One region of the Pseudomonas cerasi genome, then DNA from elsewhere that is predicted to be linked to it. Evidence: predicted binding sites of a transcription regulator. Region 1 holds the regulator's gene; each other region holds the start of a gene.
The links. The regulator FliA, encoded in region 1, starts transcription of late flagellar genes. The targets are predictions, from matches to a motif close to CTAAAGTTTNNNNNNNNNNNGCCGNTAA.
Positions count from the first base shown of each region.

Region 2: the regulator FliA is predicted to act here: its motif matches at 3,425-3,452, upstream of PI739_RS12660 (flagellar protein MotY).
Region 3: the regulator FliA is predicted to act here: its motif matches at 2,043-2,070, upstream of PI739_RS05955 (methyl-accepting chemotaxis protein).

Region 1 is NZ_JAQJVM010000002.1:241,770-249,083, forward strand. Features, by position in the region: gene PI739_RS10200 (chemotaxis protein CheA) at 1-1,190, opposite strand, end outside; gene PI739_RS10205 (protein phosphatase CheZ) at 1,224-2,009, opposite strand; gene PI739_RS10210 (chemotaxis response regulator CheY) at 2,029-2,403, opposite strand; gene fliA (RNA polymerase sigma factor FliA) at 2,660-3,400, opposite strand; gene fleN (flagellar synthesis regulator FleN) at 3,397-4,230, opposite strand; gene flhF (flagellar biosynthesis GTPase FlhF) at 4,346-5,674, opposite strand; gene flhA (flagellar biosynthesis protein FlhA) at 5,686-7,314, opposite strand, start outside.
Region 2 is NZ_JAQJVM010000002.1:791,723-799,036, forward strand. Features, by position in the region: gene PI739_RS12650 (hypothetical protein) at 246-773, shown strand; gene PI739_RS12655 (argininosuccinate synthase) at 1,129-2,346, opposite strand; gene PI739_RS12660 (flagellar protein MotY) at 2,467-3,369, opposite strand; gene pyrC (dihydroorotase) at 3,519-4,562, shown strand; gene rnt (ribonuclease T) at 4,559-5,236, shown strand; gene PI739_RS12675 (bacterioferritin-associated ferredoxin) at 5,445-5,663, shown strand; gene bfr (bacterioferritin) at 5,864-6,334, shown strand; gene grxD (Grx4 family monothiol glutaredoxin) at 6,461-6,787, opposite strand; gene PI739_RS12690 (molybdopterin oxidoreductase family protein) at 6,876-7,314, opposite strand, start outside.
Region 3 is NZ_JAQJVM010000001.1:1,383,175-1,390,488, forward strand. Features, by position in the region: gene PI739_RS05945 (SMP-30/gluconolactonase/LRE family protein) at 1-191, shown strand, start outside; gene PI739_RS05950 (MFS transporter) at 275-1,597, shown strand; gene PI739_RS05955 (methyl-accepting chemotaxis protein) at 2,178-3,800, shown strand; gene PI739_RS05960 (hypothetical protein) at 3,928-4,287, opposite strand; gene PI739_RS05965 (immunity protein PIM1 family protein) at 4,467-4,844, shown strand; gene PI739_RS05970 (hypothetical protein) at 4,901-5,470, shown strand; gene PI739_RS05975 (DUF6891 domain-containing protein) at 5,553-6,116, shown strand; gene PI739_RS05980 (ArsR/SmtB family transcription factor) at 6,129-6,464, opposite strand; gene PI739_RS05985 (NADH:flavin oxidoreductase/NADH oxidase) at 6,524-7,314, shown strand, end outside.

The sequences.
Region 1 (7,314 bases):
CGGTTACGCACCAGCACCAGCTCGCCGACCATGTTCATGATCTCGTCCAGTCGGGCGGTATCGACACGAACCGTGGTTTCGGCTTCTGTCGCCACCGGCTTTTCGCCGCTGGGTGCAGGAGCGCGCGCAGGGGCTGGCGCCGAAGCAGGTTTGGCCGGCTCTGCTTTCGCAGCAGGCGCCGGAGCAGGCTTGGCAGCAGGTGGCGGCGGTGGCGGAGCAGCCGCTGCGGCTGCCGGAGCAGATGCCTTGGCAACAATCGCCTCAGGCTCGAACTTGCCCTTGCCGTGCAATTCGTCGAGCAGGTTTTCAAATTCGTGATCGGTGATTTCGTCCGACGCGGCCGCAGCAGCGGGCGCCTTGGCAGCAACGGCTACGGGTGCAGCAGCTGCTGGCGTCGCTACCGCGGCGTCAAACGAACCTTTGCCGTGCAGTTGATCGAGCAACGCTTCGAATTCGTCGTCGGTGATTTCGTCACCGGCAGGCGCTGCACTGCCCTGCGCCACAGGTGCAGGGGCCGGAGCGGTTGCAGCATCGGCCGCAAATTTGCCCTTGCCATGCAACTGATCAAGCAGGGATTCAAATTCCTGATCGGTGATTTCGTCACCCGCCGGCGCAGCCGCTGCTGCTGGCGCCTGTGCAGGCGCTGCAGACACCGGGCTGGAGCCGTGCAGCGAATCGAGCAGTTGCTCGAATTCATCATCGGTAATCTCGTCGCCAGCCGCTGGCTCTGCAACCGCAGCAGCCTGGACTTCGACCACCGGCTCGGGCTCTGGCTCGGGAGCCGCGGCCTCGTCGGCGGATTGTGGCTCGGCCAGACGCGACAGCGCGGCCAGCAGTTCTGGCGTCGCCGGAGTTACGTCAGTCCGTTCACGTACCTGACCGAACATGCTGTTGACGGTGTCCAGTGCTTCCAGGACCACGTCCATCAGTTCGGAATCAACGCGACGCTCACCCTTGCGCAGGATGTCGAACACGTTTTCGGCGATGTGGCAGCACTCCACCAGCTCATGGAGCTGGAGGAAGCCGGCGCCCCCTTTTACAGTGTGAAAACCGCGAAAAATTGCATTGAGCAGATCAGCATCATCCGGTCGGCTTTCCAGCTCGACCAATTGCTCTGACAACTGCTCCAGAATTTCGCCGGCCTCTACCAGAAAATCCTGAAGGATTTCTTCATCGGCGCCGAAGCTCATGGGGTGCTCCCTAAAATTAACCGTCTACAGATCTTAGAAGCCGAGGCTCGATAGCAGATCGTCTACATCATCCTGTCCGGATACGACGTCTTCACGTTTATCGGCATGAATCTGCGGACCTTCACCCTGAGTGAGATGTTTTTTAGGATCTTTTTCATCGAGGATGGATTGTTCGTCATGTTCGATGCCTGCGAAGCGATCGACATGACTGGCCATGAGCACCAGTTTGAGCAGATTGCTCTCGACTTCGGTCACCAGTTGCGTCACACGCTTGATGACCTGACCGGTAAGGTCCTGGTAATCCTGGGCGAGCAGAATGTCGTTGAGATGCGCGGAAACCTGATGGGTTTCCTTCTCGGTACGCGTCAGAAAACCATCGACCCGCTTGGCCAGCTCGCGGAACTCTTCGGCACCGATTTCGCGGCGCATGAAACGTCCCCAGTCATCGCTCAACGCCTTGGCGTCGGAACTCAGGCCGTTCATGACCGGCGTACTCTCTTCCACCAGGTCCATGGTGCGGTTGGCCGCATTCTCGGTCAGCCTCACCACATACGACAGGCGTTCGGTAGCATCCGTGATCTGCGACACTTCCTCGGCTTGAGGCATGTGCGGATCGATGTGAAAGTTTACGATTGCACTGTGCAGCTCACGAGTCAGCTTGCCCACTTCCTGATAAAGGCCGCGGTCGCGTGTCTGGTTGAGTTCGTGGATCAGTTGCACAGCGTCACCGAAACGACCCTTTTCAAGGCTGGTGACAAGTTCCTGCGCGTGTCTTTTTAAGGTCGACTCAAAGTCGGCCATCGAATCATTGTTATCCATAGCGCCCTCGCGGCTTGCATCAGCTATTGACGCGTTCAAAGATCTTGTCGATCTTGTCTTTCAGGGCTTGGGCAGTGAATGGCTTGACTACATAACCGTTCACCCCAGCCTGGGCAGCTTCAATGATCTGCTCACGCTTGGCTTCGGCAGTGACCATCAGCACGGGAAGGCTCTTGAGGCGTTCGTCCTTGCGGACTTCGCGCAGCAGATCGATACCGGACATGCCAGGCATGTTCCAGTCCGTCACCAGAAAGTCAAAGGCACCGCTCTGCAGCATCGGCAATGCGGTCAGACCATCGTCCGCTTCCGATGTGTTGGTAAACCCCAGATCACGCAAAAGGTTCTTGATGATCCGCCGCATCGTTGAGAAGTCATCAACGATGAGGATTTTCATGTTCTTGTCCAATTCGACCTCCAAGCAGTCTTTAACGCATTCAGCACCTGAACACGCTGTTCACTCAATACTGGCACAGCACACCCCCGGCTGTACGAAACGACGACGGGCTTGGCACAACAACAGGCAAGGACCTGAGAAACAAGCCCATCGAGGCAATACCTGACAGGCTTCTGACGGGTCCACCCCGTTACCACGTAACGCTCTGCACAGCCGGCTTGCAGTCAACGCGCGGCCATAGACCGCACATTGCCTGTCAACGCGCTCGCCACTCCCCCAAACGCCCTCGCAAACGAGCTGCGCACTGGCTGTGTAACTGACTGACCCGCGATTCGCTGACCCCGAGAACCTCTCCGATTTCCTTGAGGTTCAGCTCTTCGTCGTAGTACAGCGCCAACACCAGACGCTCGCGCTCTGGCAGATTGGCAATTGCATCGGCCAACGCAGCCTGGAAGCGCTCGTCTTCCAGGTCGCGCGACGGCTCAAGCGATCCGCTTGCGCCATCCTCGTGCAGCCCTTCATGATCGCCGTCCTGCAGCAGGTCGTCGAAACTGAAGAGGCGGCTGCCCAAGGTGTCATTCAAAATCCCGTAGTAATCATCGAGACTCAACTGGAGTTCGGCCGCAACCTCGTGATCTTTAGCGTCACGGCCGGTTTTAGCTTCAATTGCCCGAATTGCGTCACTGACCATACGCGTATTACGGTGTACCGAGCGTGGCGCCCAGTCCCCCTTACGCACCTCATCGAGCATCGCACCCCGGATGCGAATGCCGGCATAGGTCTCGAAACTCGCACCCTTGGTGGAATCATACTTGGTGGAGACTTCAAGCAGGCCGATCATGCCGGCCTGGATCAGATCCTCGACCTGCACACTGGCCGGCAAGCGCGCCAGCAGATGATAAGCGATACGTTTGACCAGTGGCGCATAGCGCTCGATCAACTCGTATTGTGAATTACGGGAAGCCTTGCTGTACATCTGGTAGCCGCTCGCAGTCATTGCACAGGCCCTGCACTGGTCTGGTGAACGAGTCGCTCAACGAAGAACTCGAGATGACCCCGCGGGTTGGCTGGCAACGGCCAGGTATCAACCTTCTGGGCAATGGCCTTGAAGGCCAGTGCACATTTGGAACGCGGGAATGCTTCGTAGACGGCGCGCTGTTTCTGTACCGCCTTGCGTACGCACTCGTCGTACGGCACGGCACCTACATACTGCAGCGCAACATCGAGAAAACGATCCGTCACTTTGGTCAGCTTGGCGAACAGGTTGCGCCCTTCCTGCGGGCTCTGTGCCATGTTGGCCAGCACCCGGAAGCGGTTCATGCCGTAATCGCGGTTAAGCAGTTTGATCAGGGCGTAGGCATCGGTGATCGACGTGGGCTCGTCGCACACCACCAGCAGCACTTCCTGAGCGGCGCGCACGAAGCTGACCACCGACTCGCCGATACCGGCAGCCGTGTCGATCACCAGCACATCGAGGTTGTCACCAATCTCGCTGAACGCCTGGATCAGGCCGGCATGCTGGGCGGGCGACAGATGCACCATGCTCTGGGTGCCGGAAGCAGCGGGTACGATTCGAACCCCGCCCGGCCCCTGCAACAGCACGTCGCGTAACTCACAACGCCCCTCGATGACATCGGCAAGCGTGCGCTTGGGCGTCAACCCGAGCAGCACGTCGACATTGGCCAGACCCAGATCGGCGTCCAGCAGCATGACGCGACGGCCAAGCTCGGCAAGGGCCAGTGAAAGGTTCACTGACACGTTAGTCTTACCGACGCCACCTTTGCCACCGGTCACCGCGATAACCTGTACGGGATGCATGCTGCCCATGTTATTTCTTTACCTTGTCTTGCGTAGACCGAAACCACATCGAGGGCTGCACGTTCGCGTATGAACACTGCATGGCAGACCGTTGACGCAGGGACATTCCAATAATATCCATCACTTAACCCACTCTCTTGCCAGGGGTGTGATAGAGGTCAGCAAACATATCAGCCATTGCTTCCTCGCTAGGCTCATCCTGCATCTGCACACTCACCGCGCGGCTTACCAGCTGATGACGACGCGGAATATGCAGGTCATCAGGAATGCGTGGTCCGTCCGTGAGATAGGCCACAGGTAATTCGTGACTGATCGCCAGGCTCAGGACTTCGCCGAGGCTGGCTGTTTCATCAAGCTTGGTCAGAATGCATCCGGCCAGGCCACAACGCTTGTAACTGTGATACGCGGCTGTCAGCACCTGCTTCTGGCTGGTGGTTGCCAGCACCAGATAGTTGCGCGACTTGATGCCGCGACCCGCGAGGCTTTCCAGCTGCATGCGCAGCGCAGGATCACTGGCCTGCAGCCCGGCGGTGTCAATCAGCACCACGCGCTTGCGCAGCAGCGGTTCCAGCGCCTGAACCAGAGACTGGCCAGGATCGACATGGGTGACCGGCACGTTGAGGATGCGCCCAAGGGTCTTGAGCTGCTCCTGCGCGCCGATACGGAAACTGTCCATGCTGACCAGTGCGATATTCTGCGGGCCGTACTTCAACACGTAACGTGCTGCCAGTTTGGCCAGGGTGGTGGTCTTGCCCATGCCGGCAGGACCGACCATTGCAATCACGCCGCCCTCCTCGAGCGGCTCGACTTCCGGCACGGCGATCATGCGTGCCAGATGAGCCAGCAGCATGCGCCAGGCCTGACGAGGCTCGTCGATCTCCGGGATCATCGACAGCAGATCGCGTGACAGCGGGCCGGACAAGCCGACACGTTGCAGGCGACGCCACAGATTGGCCTGCTGCGGACGACTGCCCTGCAACTGGTTCCAGGCCAGCGAGCCGAGCTGGACTTCCAGCAGCTCGCGCAGGCCGTTCAATTCGGAGCGCATCGAGTCATAGGCGCGCTGGCCAACGGCAGGCTCGGCGGCCTGTGGCGGTGCGTACGCGAATGGGCGCGGCGGCTCTTCGAGCGTCGGTTCGATGTGCGTATCGGCAGGGTTGACCGGCTTGCCGGAAAACAGCTGCAGGTTGACCGATGCGTCGCTGTCGCTGCGGTTGTTCAATTCGGCCTGGGCGGAGACGATGCGCGACTGAGTCTTGCGCAGCTCGTCTTCCAGCTCCATGTTCGGCACACGCGGTGCCAGGGCGGACAGCTTGTAATCCAGAGCAGCAGTCAGCTCTACGCCACCAGCAATGCGCCGGTTACCGATGATGGCCGCTTCAGCGCCCAGCTCATCGCGAACCAGCTTCATGGCTTGACGCATATCGGCGGCGAAAAATCGCTTAACTTGCATGACTCACTACCTCAGCCGTTTGGCCCGACAGTCGCTACGATGGTTACTTGCTTGTTGTCCGGAATTTCCTGATACGCCAGAACATGCATGTTCGGTACAGCCAATCGTCCAAATCGTGACAGCATCGCCCGGACAGGCCCTGCTACCAGAAGAATTACCGGCAACCCTTGCATCTCCTGACGCTGGGCGGCCTCAATCAACGAACGCTGGAGCTTCTCAGCCATGCTTGGCTCAAGAAGAACGCCTTCTTCCTGACCCTGACCAGCCTTCTGCAAACTATTGAGCAATATCTGTTCCAACCTTGGTTCCAGAGTGATAACAGGCAGCTCCGGCTCAACGCCTACAATGCTTTGGACGATTGCGCGGCTCAGACCCACTCGCACTGCGGCCACCAAAGCGGCGGTATCTTGACTCTTCCCGGCGTTGTTGGCGATAGCCTCTGCAATGCTGCGAATGTCCCGCACAGGTACGTGTTCAGCCAGCAGCGCCTGCAGCACATTGAGCAGCGAAGACAGCGACAGCACGCCAGGCACCAGCTCTTCAGCCAGCTTGGGCGAGCTTTTGGCCAGCAACTGCATCAATTGCTGGACTTCCTCGTGGCCGATCAGCTCATGCGAATGCTTGTAGAGAATCTGGTTCAAGTGGGTTGCCACTACAGTACTGGCATCGACGACGGTGTACCCCAGCGACTGCGCCTGACTGCGCTGGCTGATTTCGATCCACACGGCTTCCAGACCAAACGCCGGGTCTCTGGCGGTAATGCCGTTCAGGGTGCCGAACACTTGACCGGGGTTGATCGCCAGTTCGCGATCAGGGTAGATCTCGGCCTCGGCCAGAATCACGCCCATCAGCGTCAGACGATAGGCACTGGGCGCCAGATCGAGGTTGTCGCGAATGTGCACGGTGGGCATCAGGAAGCCGAGCTCTTGCGAGAGCTTCTTGCGCACGCCCTTGATACGCGCCAGCAGCTGACCGCCCTGGTTGCGATCCACCAGCGGAATCAGGCGGTAACCCACTTCCAGGCCGATGATATCGATGGGCGTCACGTCATCCCAACCCAGTTCCTTGGCGTCCTGAACGCGGGTCGGCGAAGGCAGCAGGTCCTGTTGACGCTGCACTTCGGCCAGCGCCTCGACTTTCACCTGATTTTCTTTCTTCCAGAGCAGATACGCGCCGCCTGCAGCCACCAGGCCGAGGCTGATGAAGGAGAAGTGCGGCATGCCCGGCACCAGCCCCATCACGATCATGACCGCAGCGGAAACCGCCAGCGCCTTGGGCGAAGCGAACATCTGACGATTGATGAGCTTGCCCATCTCTTCCGAACCGGAAGCACGGGTCACCATGATCGCGGCGGCGGTGGACAGCAGCAGTGATGGCAATTGCGCCACCAAACCGTCACCGATGGTCAGCAGGGTGTAAACGCGGCCTGCGTCGGCGAAGGTCATGTTGTGTTGCAGGATACCGACCAGCATGCCGCCAATCAGGTTGATGAACAGAATCAGCAGACCGGCAATCGCATCGCCGCGCACGAATTTACTGGCACCGTCCATGGAACCGTAGAACTCGGCTTCCTGGGCAACTTCGGCACGGCGGCGCTTGGCTTCGGGCTGATCGATGAGGCCGGCGTTGAGGTCGGCGTC
Region 2 (7,314 bases), 550 kb from region 1:
CAGCAACTTTATTACTTACTGCCCTTGAACACGCGCCACTATAAGAAACCCTGTTGCTGCGCACTGTACTTGCGCACGTGCCTATGCGATGTGTTTAAGCAGGCTCCATGTATCGCGCGGTCGGATTAATTCCGGCACTGGGTATATCACCAATCCGGCATCGCTGCCTTCTGAAAACTCTCGGGGCGCCTGGCAACTCTTTTGAATGGGCCCTGTGTATAACCATGTTCAAAAAGGGATGTACCATGAACACTAAATACGCTCGTACGCGGCCACCCTCCTCCACCCCCACCGCCTCTGATCTCATCACCGCAGTGGAAGCCTTTGTTGCCAGCGGTGGCGTCATAGCCGTCATACCCGAAGGAGAGGCCGCAGGATTAGCCGCCCCCTCATCCACTCGTACACAACCTGCCGTAGAACACGGACTTGAACACGCGGGCAAAGTGCAGCAACTGAAATACCTGGCGGCCAAGGGTGCCGGTTTTACCGCGTTACAGTATTCATTGCGAATGAGTAAAAGGGATGTGCGCCGCCTGGCGACAGAAAATGGCGTGACCGTTAACCTCAGCCAGCCCTTGCTTACCCCCCGCAGGGAGGCCCTTAATGACGTTACGGACATCGATGACGTCGTTGCAGGTCACGCCATGCATTACTCGGCATTGGGCTACACCGCGTCCGAGATTGCCGGGATACTCGATCTGAGCCTTCGCCAGGTACTCGGCATCGGCAAGGCGTACCGGTTTGAGTTCAGCCAGCGACGGGAGAGCGACTGACGCTGAATAACGAGGCAAAAAAGAGACAGCGTGCGATACCTTTCAGGGAGCCGATGGAAAACTCTGTTATTCCCTGCCCTGAACGTCTACAACTGTTGTAGGAAAACACTAAAACAAATAAGCACTTTTTCGACGCTAACGGTAAGAAGATATTCAACGACTGAATACCCGTGACACATGATATTTCTGCAGTCGGCTACACGCTGCTATCTTGCATAGTACATGTACCCTGTATATCAACCACCGGTTTCACTGGCTCAACGTCTTTTTACATGACGTCCGGAAGGAATGCCCCTTTCGATAGTATTTGAAGTGCAGCCCTGTACGGGCTGCACGTGTCGAACAACTTGCGGTATCAGAACAGCTTGCGGCCCTTGTTGGCTGCAATCCGCATGCGCAGTGCGTTGAGCTTGATGAAGCCCGCTGCATCGGCCTGATCGTAGGCGCCTGCGTCATCTTCAAACGTGGCAATGTTGGCGTCGAACAGCGAATCATCCGACTTGCGACCGGTGACGATCACATTGCCCTTGTACAATTTCAGACGTACAACGCCGTTCACGTGAACCTGAGACGCGTCGATCATCTGCTGCAGCATCAGACGCTCAGGGCTCCACCAGTAGCCTGTGTAGATCAGGCTGGCGTATTTGGCCATGAGCTCGTCCTTGAGGTGGGCGACTTCGCGGTCCAGGGTAATGGATTCGATGGCGCGGTGAGCACGCAGCATGATGGTGCCACCAGGCGTCTCGTAGCAGCCACGGGACTTCATGCCCACATAACGGTTCTCAACGATATCCAGACGGCCGATACCGTTTTCGCCACCGATGCGGTTCAGGGTCGCCAGCACAGTGGCCGGGGTCATTTCGACGCCATCCAGCGCAACGATGTCACCATTGCGATAGGTCAGCTCAAGGTAGGTCGCAACGTTTGGCGCGTCCTCAGGGGACTTGGTCCAGCGCCACATGTCTTCTTCGTGCTCGGTCCAGGTATCTTCCAGCACGCCGCCTTCATAAGAAATGTGCAGCAGGTTGGCATCCATGGAGTACGGGGATTTCTTCTTGCCGTGACGCTCGATGGGAATGTTGTGCTTCTCGGCGTAGTCCATCAGTTTTTCACGCGACAGCAGATCCCATTCGCGCCATGGAGCAATGACCTTCACGCCTGGCTTGAGTGCGTAGGCACCCAGCTCGAAACGCACCTGATCGTTACCCTTGCCGGTTGCGCCGTGGGAAATGGCGTCAGCGCCGGTTTCGTTGGCGATCTCGATCAGACGCTTGGCGATCAACGGACGGGCGATGGAGGTACCCAGCAGGTACTCGCCTTCATAGACGGTGTTGGCACGGAACATCGGGAAGACGAAATCACGCACGAACTCTTCGCGCAGGTCATCGATGTAGATTTCTTTCACGCCCATGGCCTGCGCCTTGGCGCGTGCCGGCTCGACTTCTTCACCCTGACCCAGGTCAGCGGTAAAGGTCACCACTTCGCAGTTGTACGTATCTTGCAGCCACTTGAGGATTACCGAAGTATCCAGGCCACCGGAATACGCGAGAACTACCTTGTTTACGTCCGCCATGCCATCACTCCACCGGGTTGTACGGAAAACCGCTGATTCTACCGTTCAAACCGGCAAATTTACAGGGGCGCGACAGCTTGTGACGACAAGGCGACGTCTGGCAGGAGCCTTTTACAGGTCTTAAGAAGTGTGTGCTGCGCTGGCAGACGCAACCGGCACCGGGCGCTCATCGGGCGCGACGCGCTCAAGGTGCACGTTCACCCGACGGTTGCGCGCACGATTGGCTTCATTGGTGTTGGGCGCCAGCGGGTAGCGCTCGCCATGAAAGCGCAGGGTGATTTGCTGCTCGGGTATGCCTTGAGCCTTGAAATAATCCATGACCGCCAGCGCGCGACGGCGGGACAGGTCACGGTTGGTGAGGCGATTGCCGCTGTTATCCGAATGGCCGTCCAGTTCGATACGATTCACTGTCGGGTCGGCCTTCAAATAAGCCACCATGTTGTCCAGACGCGCTTTGGCACGCGCATCCAGCTCGATACCGCCGCCCGGGAAACCCACTTCGGCCTGTTTGATCTGATCGAAGTTCATCGGCAACAGCTTGGCAGTGCATGCCTGGTAATCGCTGAATGCCTTGCTGAACTTGACCGGCAGCAGACGCACCTCCATCTGGCCGCCGTCTCGCGTGTAGTGGCGAATGAGCGGACTGCGACCGTCCATCAGACCGCTGATCAGACGTCCGGCCTGGGCTTGGGAGGTATTGAAGGGAATGTCGCCATTGCTGACGCGCACCGATCCCAGGTTGATATCGCCGCGACCCGGTTGCCACGGTGCCGCAGCGGCCAGCAATGTCGCGGAGCCGTTACCGAGCATGTTGTACGAAGCCTTGAGGCGAAACGTCGCCTGCTCGCCCGCGCGGCGCACGAACTCACCGGCACCGAAGTCGGTGATCGGTTGAGTCAGACGGCACTCGAACTGATCGCCTTCGACCTTCCACTCGATGCTCTCCAGACGCGTCTGGAAACTGATAGCCATCGCCGGGAGGCTGGCAAACAGGCTGAGCAGGGCTAAATATCGCTGGCGCACGGGAGGCTCCACTGGAAATGAACGCGAAACAGAAAATTACCGACTGACAAGGGAGCTATCGGTAACTTCATGCAAAACTTGATAGCGGATGCCTGAGAGAGTCTTTTCCGGTAGCATTCCCAGCGAGTTTGACCCGCCTGGAATCCCCAATGTCTGACCGCCTGACCCTCCTGCGTCCCGACGACTGGCATATTCACCTCCGTGACGGAGCTGTCTTGCCTCATACCGTTGCTGACGTAGCGCGAACTTTTGGCCGCGCAATCATCATGCCCAACCTCGTGCCTCCGGTGCGCAATGCGCAGCAAGCCGATGCCTATCGCCAGCGCATTCTGGCTGCACGCCCGGCCAGCAGCCGCTTCGAGCCGTTGATGGTGCTGTACCTCACCGACCAGACCACGCCCGACGACATCCGCACCGCCAAGGCCAGTGGTTTCGTGTATGCGGCCAAGCTGTATCCGGCTGGCGCGACCACCAACTCCGATTCCGGTGTCACCAGTATCGACAAGATCTTTCCTGCTCTCGAAGCCATGGCCGAAGTCGGCATGCTGCTGCTGGTGCACGGGGAAGTGACACGTGGCGAAATCGACGTGTTCGATCGCGAGAAGGTCTTCATCGATGAGCACCTGCGTCGTGTAGTCGAGCGCTTCCCGACCCTCAAAGTGGTGTTCGAACACATCACCACCGGTGAAGCGGTGCAGTTCGTCAATGAGGCTTCAGCCAATGTCGCGGCGACCATCACCGCGCATCACCTGCTGTACAACCGCAACCACATGCTGGTCGGCGGGATTCGTCCGCACTTTTATTGCCTGCCGATCCTCAAGCGCAATACGCATCAGACGGCCCTGCTCGACGCGGCCACCAGCGGCAGCGGCAAGTTCTTCCTGGGCACCGACTCGGCGCCGCACGCCCAGCATGCCAAGGAAAACGCCTGCGGTTGCGCCGGGTGCTACACCGCCTACGCAGCCATCGAGTTGTATGCCGAAGCTTTCGGGCAGCGTAACGCTCTGGACAAGCTGGAAGGCTTCGCCAGCCTCCACGGTCCGGCGTTCTACGGCTTGCCCGCCAATCAGGACACCATCACGCTGGTGCGTGACGAGTGGACCGCCCCTGCCAGCCTGCCGTTTGGCGAGTTGACTGTTATCCCGCTGCGCGCTGGTGAAAAGCTGCGCTGGCGTCTGGAGGAACACGCGTGAGTGAAGATCATTTTGACGACGAACACGAAGGCCACGGCGGTGGCGGCGGTTCCCGTCACCCGATGGCGGCGCGCTTTCGCGGCTACCTGCCCGTGGTCGTCGACGTAGAAACCGGCGGTTTCAATTCAGCCACCGATGCCTTGCTGGAAATCGCTGCGGTGACGATCGGCATGGATGAAAAAGGCTTCGTGTTCCCGGAACACACCTATTTCTTCCGCGTAGAACCGTTCGAGGGTGCCAACATCGAAGCGGCGGCGCTGGAATTCACCGGCATCAAGCTCGATCACCCGCTGCGCATGGCTGTCAGCGAAGAAACCGCGATGAACGACATCTTCCGCGGCGTGCGCAAGGCCCTCAAGGCCAATGGCTGTAAACGTGCGGTGCTGGTAGGCCACAACGCCAGCTTCGACCTCGGCTTCGTCAATGCCGCGGTTGCGCGGATGGACATGAAGCGCAACCCGTTTCACCCGTTCTCCAGCTTCGACACCGCCACCCTCGCCGGCCTGGCCTATGGTCAGACTGTGCTGGCAAAGGCCTGTCAGGCTGCCGGCATCGACTTCGACGGACGCGAGGCGCACTCGGCCCGTTACGACACCGAGAAGACGGCCGAGCTGTTCTGCGGCATCGTCAATCGCTGGAAAGAAATGGGCGGCTGGGAAGATTTCGACGACTGAGGTCGTCACGTCTGTGAATGGACCGGCCTTGTGCCGGTTTTTTCATGTCCGGAACTCGACCATCCCGAGGCCGACCGGTAATGCGATTCCTGCGAAAACAACCGCTCATCGCTCGACCTGAATACAACCCAAAACAGTTTTGACAAGCATTCTCATTAACATTAAGCTCCTCGGCACCAAGCAATAAACCAGCGACGGTCCATAGCTTATGTATGTTTGCCTCTGCCAAGGTGTCACCGACGGTCAAATCCGGGATGCAATTCTGGAAGGCTGCTGCAGTTATCGTGAAGTCCGTGAAACACTGGGCGTTGCGAGTAAATGTGGAAAATGCGCCTGCCTGGCAAAGGAAGTGGTGCGTGATACGCTGACCGAGCTGCAAACCAGCCATGCCTTGCTGGCCTATCCAGCAAAATTTTCAGCTGCTTGAATCCCCTCTTTTAAAGAACCGGACACCGCGTCCGGTTTTTTTATGCCTGTAATTCAAGCGCTTAGCGTCAAGATGCGGAACTCAAACATTCTTATTCCTATTTAATTTCACTTATTATTCAACAACTTAGGTTTGACAGGCGTTTAAGCTCAGCTCACACTCGGCACTTATATACACAAGCCACCGGCAGGACCTCGAACATGAAAGGCGACATTACCGTCATCCAGCATCTCAACAAGATCCTCGGGAACGAGCTGGTCGCTATCAATCAGTATTTCCTGCATGCGCGCATGTACGAAGACTGGGGTCTGAAAAAGCTGGGTGGCCACGAATATAAAGAGTCCATCCATGCGATGAAGTACGCTGACAAGCTGATCAAGCGCACGCTGTTTCTGGAAGGGCTGCCAAACCTGCAGGACCTGGGCAAGATCCTCATCGGTGAGCACACCAAGGAAATGCTGGAGTGCGACCTGAAGATCGAGCAAAAAGGTCTGGCCGATCTGAAAGCCGCGATCGCTCACTTCGAGACCGTCGGTGACTTCGGCAGCCGTGAGCTGCTGGAAGACATCCTTGAGCCCAAGGAAGAGCAAATCGACTGGCTGGAGACTCAGCTGGGTCTGATCGTAAAAGTCGGTATCGAGAACTACCTGCAGTCGCAGATGGGTGACTGATTCCCCCATAGCGCCGCAATGAAAAAGCCCGCCTCAATCGAGAGCGGGCTTTTTCTTGTGCGTAAAACCAGGCTGGAACGTACGAAGCGATAATCGCGACTATCGTGCGACGCTCTGCGCGAGGCTTTACTCGGCCTTGGCGGCGGATGCTTCCTTGACCAGCGTCTGCAACGAACCGTCAGCCATCATCTCGGTAATGATGTCGCTACCACCGACCAGCTCACCGGCAACCCACAGTTGCGGGAAAGTCGGCCAGTTGGCGTACTTTGGCAGGTTGGCGCGGATTTCAGGGTTTTGCAGAATGTCGACATAGGCAAACTTTTCGCCACACGCCATCAATGCCTGGGAAGCCTTGGCCGAAAAGCCGCATTGCGGAGCGTTCGGAGCGCCTTTCATGTAAAGCAGAATGGTGTTGTTGGCAATCTGCTCTTTGATCGTTTCGATGATATCCATGGAGCACCTCGGCTGAAATATCCGACTCAGTTGTCGGCACGGTGGCGCATTGTAACGAAATCCCGAGCATGACGCTCTGTCTTGAGGCTTAACACGCCACGACCTGCACCGGTACGCCGTTCAACGCCGCGTTGCCGGACAGCACGTCGAGTTGCCGTTCGTCGGTCAGGTCATTGGCACTGACGCCAGGCAGGCTCTGCGCGATCGCCATCTTTACTCCCGCACGTGAATGCCCCCAACCGTGCGGCAGGCTGACCACCCCGGGCATCATGTCCAGACTGCCCAGCACCTGAACCTCGATCATCCCGACCCGGGAGCTGACGCGAACCTGCTGGCCGTCGCTCAGACCACGGCACGCGAGATCGTCAGGATGCATCAACAGCTGATGCCGGGGTTTGCCCTTCACCAGCCGATGGTAGTTGTGCATCCAGGAATTGTTACTGCGCACATGCCGGCGGCCAATCAGCAGCAACTCGTCGGTCTGGGGAGCAGGCTCGGCAGCAAAGCGCGCCAGGTCGGCCATGATC
Region 3 (7,314 bases), on a different contig from region 1:
TCATCGACATGCCGGTGAAAAAAGTGACCAGTCTGACTTTCGGCGGCCCGAATCTGGACACATTGTTTGTCACCTCCATGGCCAAGCCGCCATTGCCGCGCTTTCCGGAAGATGGCCAGCAACGCGGTGCCCTGTTCGCCATCACCGGACTGGGTGTGAAAGGCATCGCCGAGCGGCGCTTTGCCAGTTAACCCGTCGACAGACTGAACCTGAACGTTAAGGACGACTGGACCCTTTCTCGCAGGGGCGTGTGCGGCACGCCTGGAGATTTCCCATGCCAAATAACAAGAACGCATCGCTGGGCAAGATTCATCGTTTTTCGTGGGTGTCGTTGCTGGTCTGCTGGATGATCTGGATTCTGAATGCCTACGATCGCGAGATCGTCTTGCGTCTGGGCCCAACGATTTCCAAGCATTTCGACCTGTCTGCGGACCAGTGGGGGACGGTAGCTACGGTGGTCATGCTGGCGCTGGCCGTTCTCGATATACCCGGCTCCATCTGGAGTGATCGTTACGGCGGGGGCTGGAAACGGGCGCGCTTTCAGGTGCCGTTGGTACTGGGTTACACCGCGCTGTCGTTTTTGTCGGGCTTCAAGGCATTGAGTGGCAACCTCGCCAGTTTCATTGCCTTGCGGGTCGGGGTGAACCTGGGCGCTGGCTGGGGCGAACCGGTCGGCGTCAGCAACACTGCCGAGTGGTGGCCTGTTGAACGCCGTGGTTTTGCCTTGGGCGCGCACCATACCGGTTACCCCATCGGCGCGATGCTCAGCGGCATTGTCGCCAGTTTCGTGATCAGCACCTACGGTGAGGAAAACTGGCGTTATGTGTTCTTCTTCGCCTTCGTGGTTGCGTTGCCACTGATGATCTTCTGGGCACGCTACTCCACGGCCGAGCGCATTACTCAACTGTACGTGGACATCGCTGCCAAAGGCATGACCCCGCCGGACAGCACGCCGTCGACCAATGTAAAAGGCCAGGTCTGGAAGTCGGTAAAAGCGACGCTGAGTAACCGCAATATCGCCCTGACTGCCGGTAACACCCTGCTCACGCAGGTGGTGTACATGGGCGTCAATATTGTTCTGCCGGCCTATCTGTACAACATCCTCAACCTGTCGCTGGCCGAGTCGGCGGGGATGAGCGTGGTGTTCACGTTGACCGGCATTCTCGGGCAACTGATCTGGCCTTCGCTGTCGGACATCATCGGCCGGCGCATCACCTTGATCATCTGTGGCATATGGATGGCGCTCAGTGTCGGGGCCTTTTACTTCGCCAACACCATCCTGATCGTCATCGCCGTGCAGTTGCTTTTCGGCCTGGTCGCCAATGCCGTCTGGCCCATCTACTACGCAGTCGCTTCCGACTCTGCACAACCTTCGGCAACCTCTACAGCCAACGGGATCATCACCACGGCGATGTTCATCGGCGGCGGTATTGCCCCGGTGCTGATGGGGACGCTGATTTCCATGGGCGGCGGCTGGACCAGCCTCAGCGGTTATACCGTGTGCTTTTTCGTGATGGCCGGTTGCGCGTTGGGCGGGGCGTTTTTGCAACTGTTTTCACACCATCCGGAATTGCTGACAGCGCAGCGGAGCGTGTAAGGGTGAAAAGGAAGGTCACTTGGTTTTGATCTTCCAGAACGGGAAGTCACTCTGTAATGACGCGCTGTATCTGGACAGATGCGTCGGCTTACGGGGACCAGAAAGAGAACGTCAGTTCTCAACATCTGTCCCCGTATCAGCCAAAAAGTGCCACTTTCAAGAGCGTCAGCATGCGTTTGCCGGACCATACGGCCAATGGGAGTGGAAGAATAAAGTATTACTTTTTACTGGCATTACTTGTTGTGCAGCGACATCTCAGCTGTCGCGATCAGAACATGCCTTGACTATCAGAGGCAAAAAATTGACGTCATAAAAACTGGATCGTCAAGTTTTTTGAGTCGTACAGCGAATGAAATGCCAAGTCTAATAAAAATTTTTTAACCTTTAATATCAACAGGTTGGGTGGGATTAGAGCCTTTATTCAGGTTCGATGAAATGACGGTCTCTAAAGTTACTGAGCTGGCGGGCGACATGAGTAATATCTCAATGACATCAATCATAAAAGTTGGTTCAGCCTATTTTTACGAGCGATAACGCCCACCATGCAAGCCACGGAACGGCTATGTTCAGGATCGACATCATGTTCAGCAAACTCAGCATCTCGCAAAAGCTTTACTTCAGCTTTGCCGCGATCATCGTATTTATCGCCGTCCTTGTCGCGAGTGCTTACAGAGGCTTCGAGCAGGTCGAGGAAGCCACCAACAGCAATGTCCATACGTACCAGGTGCTGAGCGAAGCTCAACTTGCCCTTGAACAGCTGATCAATATCGAAACTGGCATGCGCGGCTTTGTCATTGCCTCGAAGGATGCGTTTCTGGAGCCATTGGTGGCGGGGGAAAAGCGCTTCACCGAAGAGCTCGATTCGCTCAAGCGCCTGACAGCCGACAATGCGGAGCAGCAGCGCCGCCTGGCTGCACTGGGTGAAACCCAGAAGCGCTGGCTTGACGAGGATATCAATCCGATCATCGCCCTGCGCCGCGATCTGACAGCACGCAATGCGGCTGATGATGAACTGGATGCACGCATCACCTCGGGGGCTGACAAAGCCAAAATGGACAGCATGCGCGCTCTGCTGGCTGAGATCAGCGGCACCGAGCAGAAGTTGCTGCTTCAACGCAGCCAGGAAATGGCGGATGCCAAGCGGCTCGCGATCATGATCCTGATGTGCGGTGGCCTGGCAGCTGCCGTTCTGGCGATGATACTGGCCGCGGCACTGGGACGCAGCACCACGGCGCGCCTGCAACTGGCCATTGATGCCGCAACAGCAATTGCCAATGGCAAGCTGGATACCGTGATCGACACCAGCAGTCACGATGAACTGCCGAAAGCTTTTGATCGTATGCAGAATCGTCTGCGCGAGATGATTCAACAGATCAGCCAGGCCGCCAATCAACTGGTCGTTGCCGTACAACAGATTTCCGGTGCGTCCGAGCAACTGTCCGGTGCGATCCAGGAGCAGTCGACGTCCGCCTCGGCGATGGCGGCCACGATCGAAGAGCTGACCGTCAGCATCCATCACGTTTCCGAAAACGCCGACGAGGCGCATGAACTCGCCAGCCGTTCGGGGCAGCAGTCGAAAGATGGTGCGCAGGTCATCGAAAACACCTTGTCCAGCATGAATGGCATCGCCCGGACCGTGCAGCTGTCTTCTACTCAGGTCGCAGGCCTGGGTCAGCACTCCGAGCACATTTCATCGATCGTCAGCGTGATTCAGGGCATTGCCGACCAGACCAACCTGTTGGCACTCAACGCGGCCATCGAAGCTGCTCGTGCCGGTGAACAGGGCCGTGGTTTCGCAGTGGTTGCCGATGAAGTGCGCCTGCTGGCGCAGAACACCGGCAAATCCACCAAGGAAATCGCCGGAATGATCGAGAAAATTCAGGCGGGCGTACGGGAGACCGTCGAAAGCATGCGCAGCGGCGTTCAGGAAGTGAACGAAGGCGTCGAAATGGCGGGCACCGCCGGTCAGGCGATCATCGAGATTCGCGACAGTTCGGGCAAGGTTCTGCAGGTGGTCGACCAGATATCCTTCGCACTGCGTGAGCAAACCGCAGCGAGCCAGGATGTCGCACGTAACGTCGAGCGCTCCGCGCAAATGGCTGAACAGAACAACATGTCGGTTCAGGAACTGCTCAAGACCAGCGGCGGCCTGAAGACCCTCGCCACCAGCCTGCAGACGGAAGTGGGCAAGTTTCGGCTTTAATGTCTGAGGACTGCTCGTAAACACGCTTAGGCTGCTGAAAACCCCGGGATTAGTCGATGGCTAATCCCGGTTTTTTTATGATTGCTCATAGTCGGTGTCCGCCGGGCCGTTATGCGGTGCTGCTTGCTCAGTAATACCCAAGCGTGCGCAAGGCATCGACCGCCCGCATGACGGGACCAAGCCGTGCTTGAATGTTCAGGTATTCTTCGGAAAAGCCCCAGGAACCATCCGGCTTTTTAACCAGGTATTGTGCTTCCCAGTCTCGACCCCGATGAAAAACGTCCGGAATGGCGCGTGCCAAGCTGGTCAGGTCTGCTTGATTAAAACCGGTTTCCAGCAGGATCCTAGTGCGACGCAGTGCATCTTCATAATGGGGCGTTTGTGCAAGTCCCATAAGTATTGAGAAGGGGACCAGGTTAGCAAGGCCGCGTTCGAGCTGCCGCAATTGCTGGATGCGTTCTGCTGTCGTGTAGAAATGTTGATTCATTTCTCTGCATGATGCTCGCGCTGGAAAGGCTGAAGAGTAGTGAGCCCTTTATCCGTTAGCCAGGTTTCGTAATGGGCTTGGTAAGCTACCCATCTGACAGCGAATAGGCTAGAGAACTATCTTATGAGTGATACACACCTGAGCCATGTTCCCTTTCTGGTTCTGCGGATGCTGGTCTTGTGAGTGCCGATAATCTGGACGGGTTATGGGAGCTGGTTCGCCCACCGTCATTCTTCCAAACGCTCTGTGCCTGTGAGGCTGACTGGGACCGAGTGCTTGATGCCAGGGATGATGAATTTTTTGATCAGTTATGGACCCTGCATCATGTCGCCTTGCAGGCAACACCTTTAGCTCGTGATATGACTGAGTCGATCAACCTGCTCAGAGAGCATGTATTCAAAGAGGTCTTATCAATCTCGCGAAATGCCGATCTTGCCGGCTATGTCTCCGATGACTTTGGCTTGATCGCTCATCACCTGGCGATCCAGGCCCCCCCATCATGGGTGACCGGATTACTTGACCTATACGTTCGTGGCAATTTCCCCCATCAGCCCTGAGACGCCCTGAGCCCTCAATTATTCATCGCTGATCAATACGTACATCGGATAGCCCTATGAAAAATCAGGCAAATATAGAGACATTCACTGCTGGGGCGGTCATCTTTGATCCGGCTGTGTTGTGCCGGTTTGCCGCAGCGTACTGCCCGGAAGTTGGCGATCTGTTTGCGTTTTTCATCGAAGAGAGTGAAGTGGGGCGGCTGGCCGTACAAGCTGGTGTGGTCTTGCCGATGTATGAAATTCCTGAAGCGCACTATCTGTTTCGCTTGAGTGAAAAGAGCGACGATTTGCCAATCGAGCTTCCCAGAGCGGTTATTCAGCACAACGGTATTCCATTGAGAATCGAATCGGGTGTGTTGGTGGTTGCAGATCTGTATGCGCTGATGGACTGGGATCCTGCATTCTTCCTGAATTTCAAAGATCAGCGTGCTCTTGGGCTCGGCAACGCCGACTACCTTGAAGTCTCATCAGGACTTTATTCAATGGGCGTCACAGGCTTGGTGGAAGCGAATGGCGATTGCACCTGCTTGGTTTATGAACTGTCTCTCGACTCCGTCGAAACTTTGCCTGTCTTGCATGAGTCAGCATGTTTTGGTGAGTGGGATTTCGCCATAAAACATAGTTAGTGGCTGCAACCGGCAACCGCGCGATGATCCGGCCTGACCGTCCCCACGCTGTCCGCTTGAATTTCACAAGGAAGACACGCCGATGAACGAAAGTGAACAGTATGTTACTGACAGCATCAAAATCTGGGTCTGGTCCGGGTTTTACAGTGCGCAAGAGATGGATGAGATGATCGAAGACATCATTGACGACGATTGCGACGTCGCGGTGCTGAAAGCCTTTATTGCGCAGGAGCTGAAGCAAAAGCTCGAAGCCGAACGCCTCTGGCCGAAGATCACCGATTGTGATCGACTGGACGTTGTTTTTTACCATCTGCATGAAGCGGGGATCTGTGCGCTGTCCAACGCGGGTTACACGATGTCGGATGGATACTCGGAGGTTGCCCAGGCTGATCATGACGCGCCAGACGGTCATTATCATGGCTACTGTTTCTATCACGGGCAAGATGTCGAGCGTGTGGTTGAAGGCGGCGAGCTGATGATCGCTTTCGGTTCGCTAGATGATGATCCCTTGAAAGGCGTCGGCGTTGGTCAAAAGGTGTGCGGAGCGTTGAGAACTGCCGGCTTTCAGGTGATCTGGAATGAAACGGACGAGCAGCGCATCGAAATTCATGCAATGAAATGGCAGCGCAGGCTGTCTCAGGGCTGATGCCTTGTCACATCAATGCTGAGCCAGAATACTGTCCAGCAGACCCGGGAACCGGCTCTCAAGCACCTGTTTGCGTAGCGAGTTCATGTGCATGGTGCCCACGTTGCGCGTCTGTACAAGCCCGGCATCGCGCAGCACGCGGAAATGATGGGACATGCTCGATTTAGGGCGTCCGCCGTCCAGTTCGCCGCAGGTGGCTTCTGCGACGCCGGCCAGGCAGCGCACGATTCCCATGCGAACGGGATCACTCAAGGCATAGAGTAAGCGTTCGAGTGTTAGGTCTTCAGGATCGGGGTGTTGGAAGGTTCGCATGGAGGGGATGATATCAAGGCTTCCGTTTATTGCCATAGTTCGATTACCATCGAACAACTGAAATCAAAAGTCATCTGGCCTACGGGAGCTTTCCAATGTCTGCATTGTTCGAACCCTTCAAACTGAAAGACGTTACGCTGCGCAACCGAATTGCCATTCCTCCGATGTGCCAGTACTCGGCAACCGAAGGTGTCATCAACGACTGGCACCACGTGCACCTGGCCAGCATGGCACGTGGAGGTGCTGGTCTGTTGGTGGTCGAAGCTACCGCCGTTGCGCCGGAAGGACGTATCACTCCCGGTTGCACCGGTATCTGGAACGATGAACAGGCACAGGCATTCGTACCTGTCGTCAAAGCCATCAAGGCCGCAGGTTGCGTGCCGGGTATTCAGATTGCCCACGCGGGTCGCAAGGCCAGTGCCAATCGTCCATGGGAAGGTGATGACCATATCGCTGCTTCCGATTCGCGTGGCTGGGACACTATCGCTCCGTCCGCCATTGCGTTCGGTGCCAACCTGCCGAAAGTCCCGCGCGCCATGACCCTGGACGACATCGCGCGTGTTCGCCAGAACTTCGTCGATGCTGCGCGTCGCGCCCGCGATGCCGGCTTTGAATGGATCGAGCTGCATTTTGCCCACGGCTACCTGGGGCAGAGCTTCTTCTCCGAGCACTCCAACCAACGCACCGATGCGTACGGCGGCAGCTTCGATAACCGCAGCCGTTTCCTGCTGGAAACCCTGGCCGCAGTACGTGAAGTCTGGCCTGAGAACCTGCCGCTCACCGCACGTTTTGGCGTGATCGAATACGACGGTCGCGACGAGCAGACGCTTGCCGAGTCAATCGAACTGGCGCGCCGCTTCAAGGCTGGCGGGCTGGATCTGTTGAG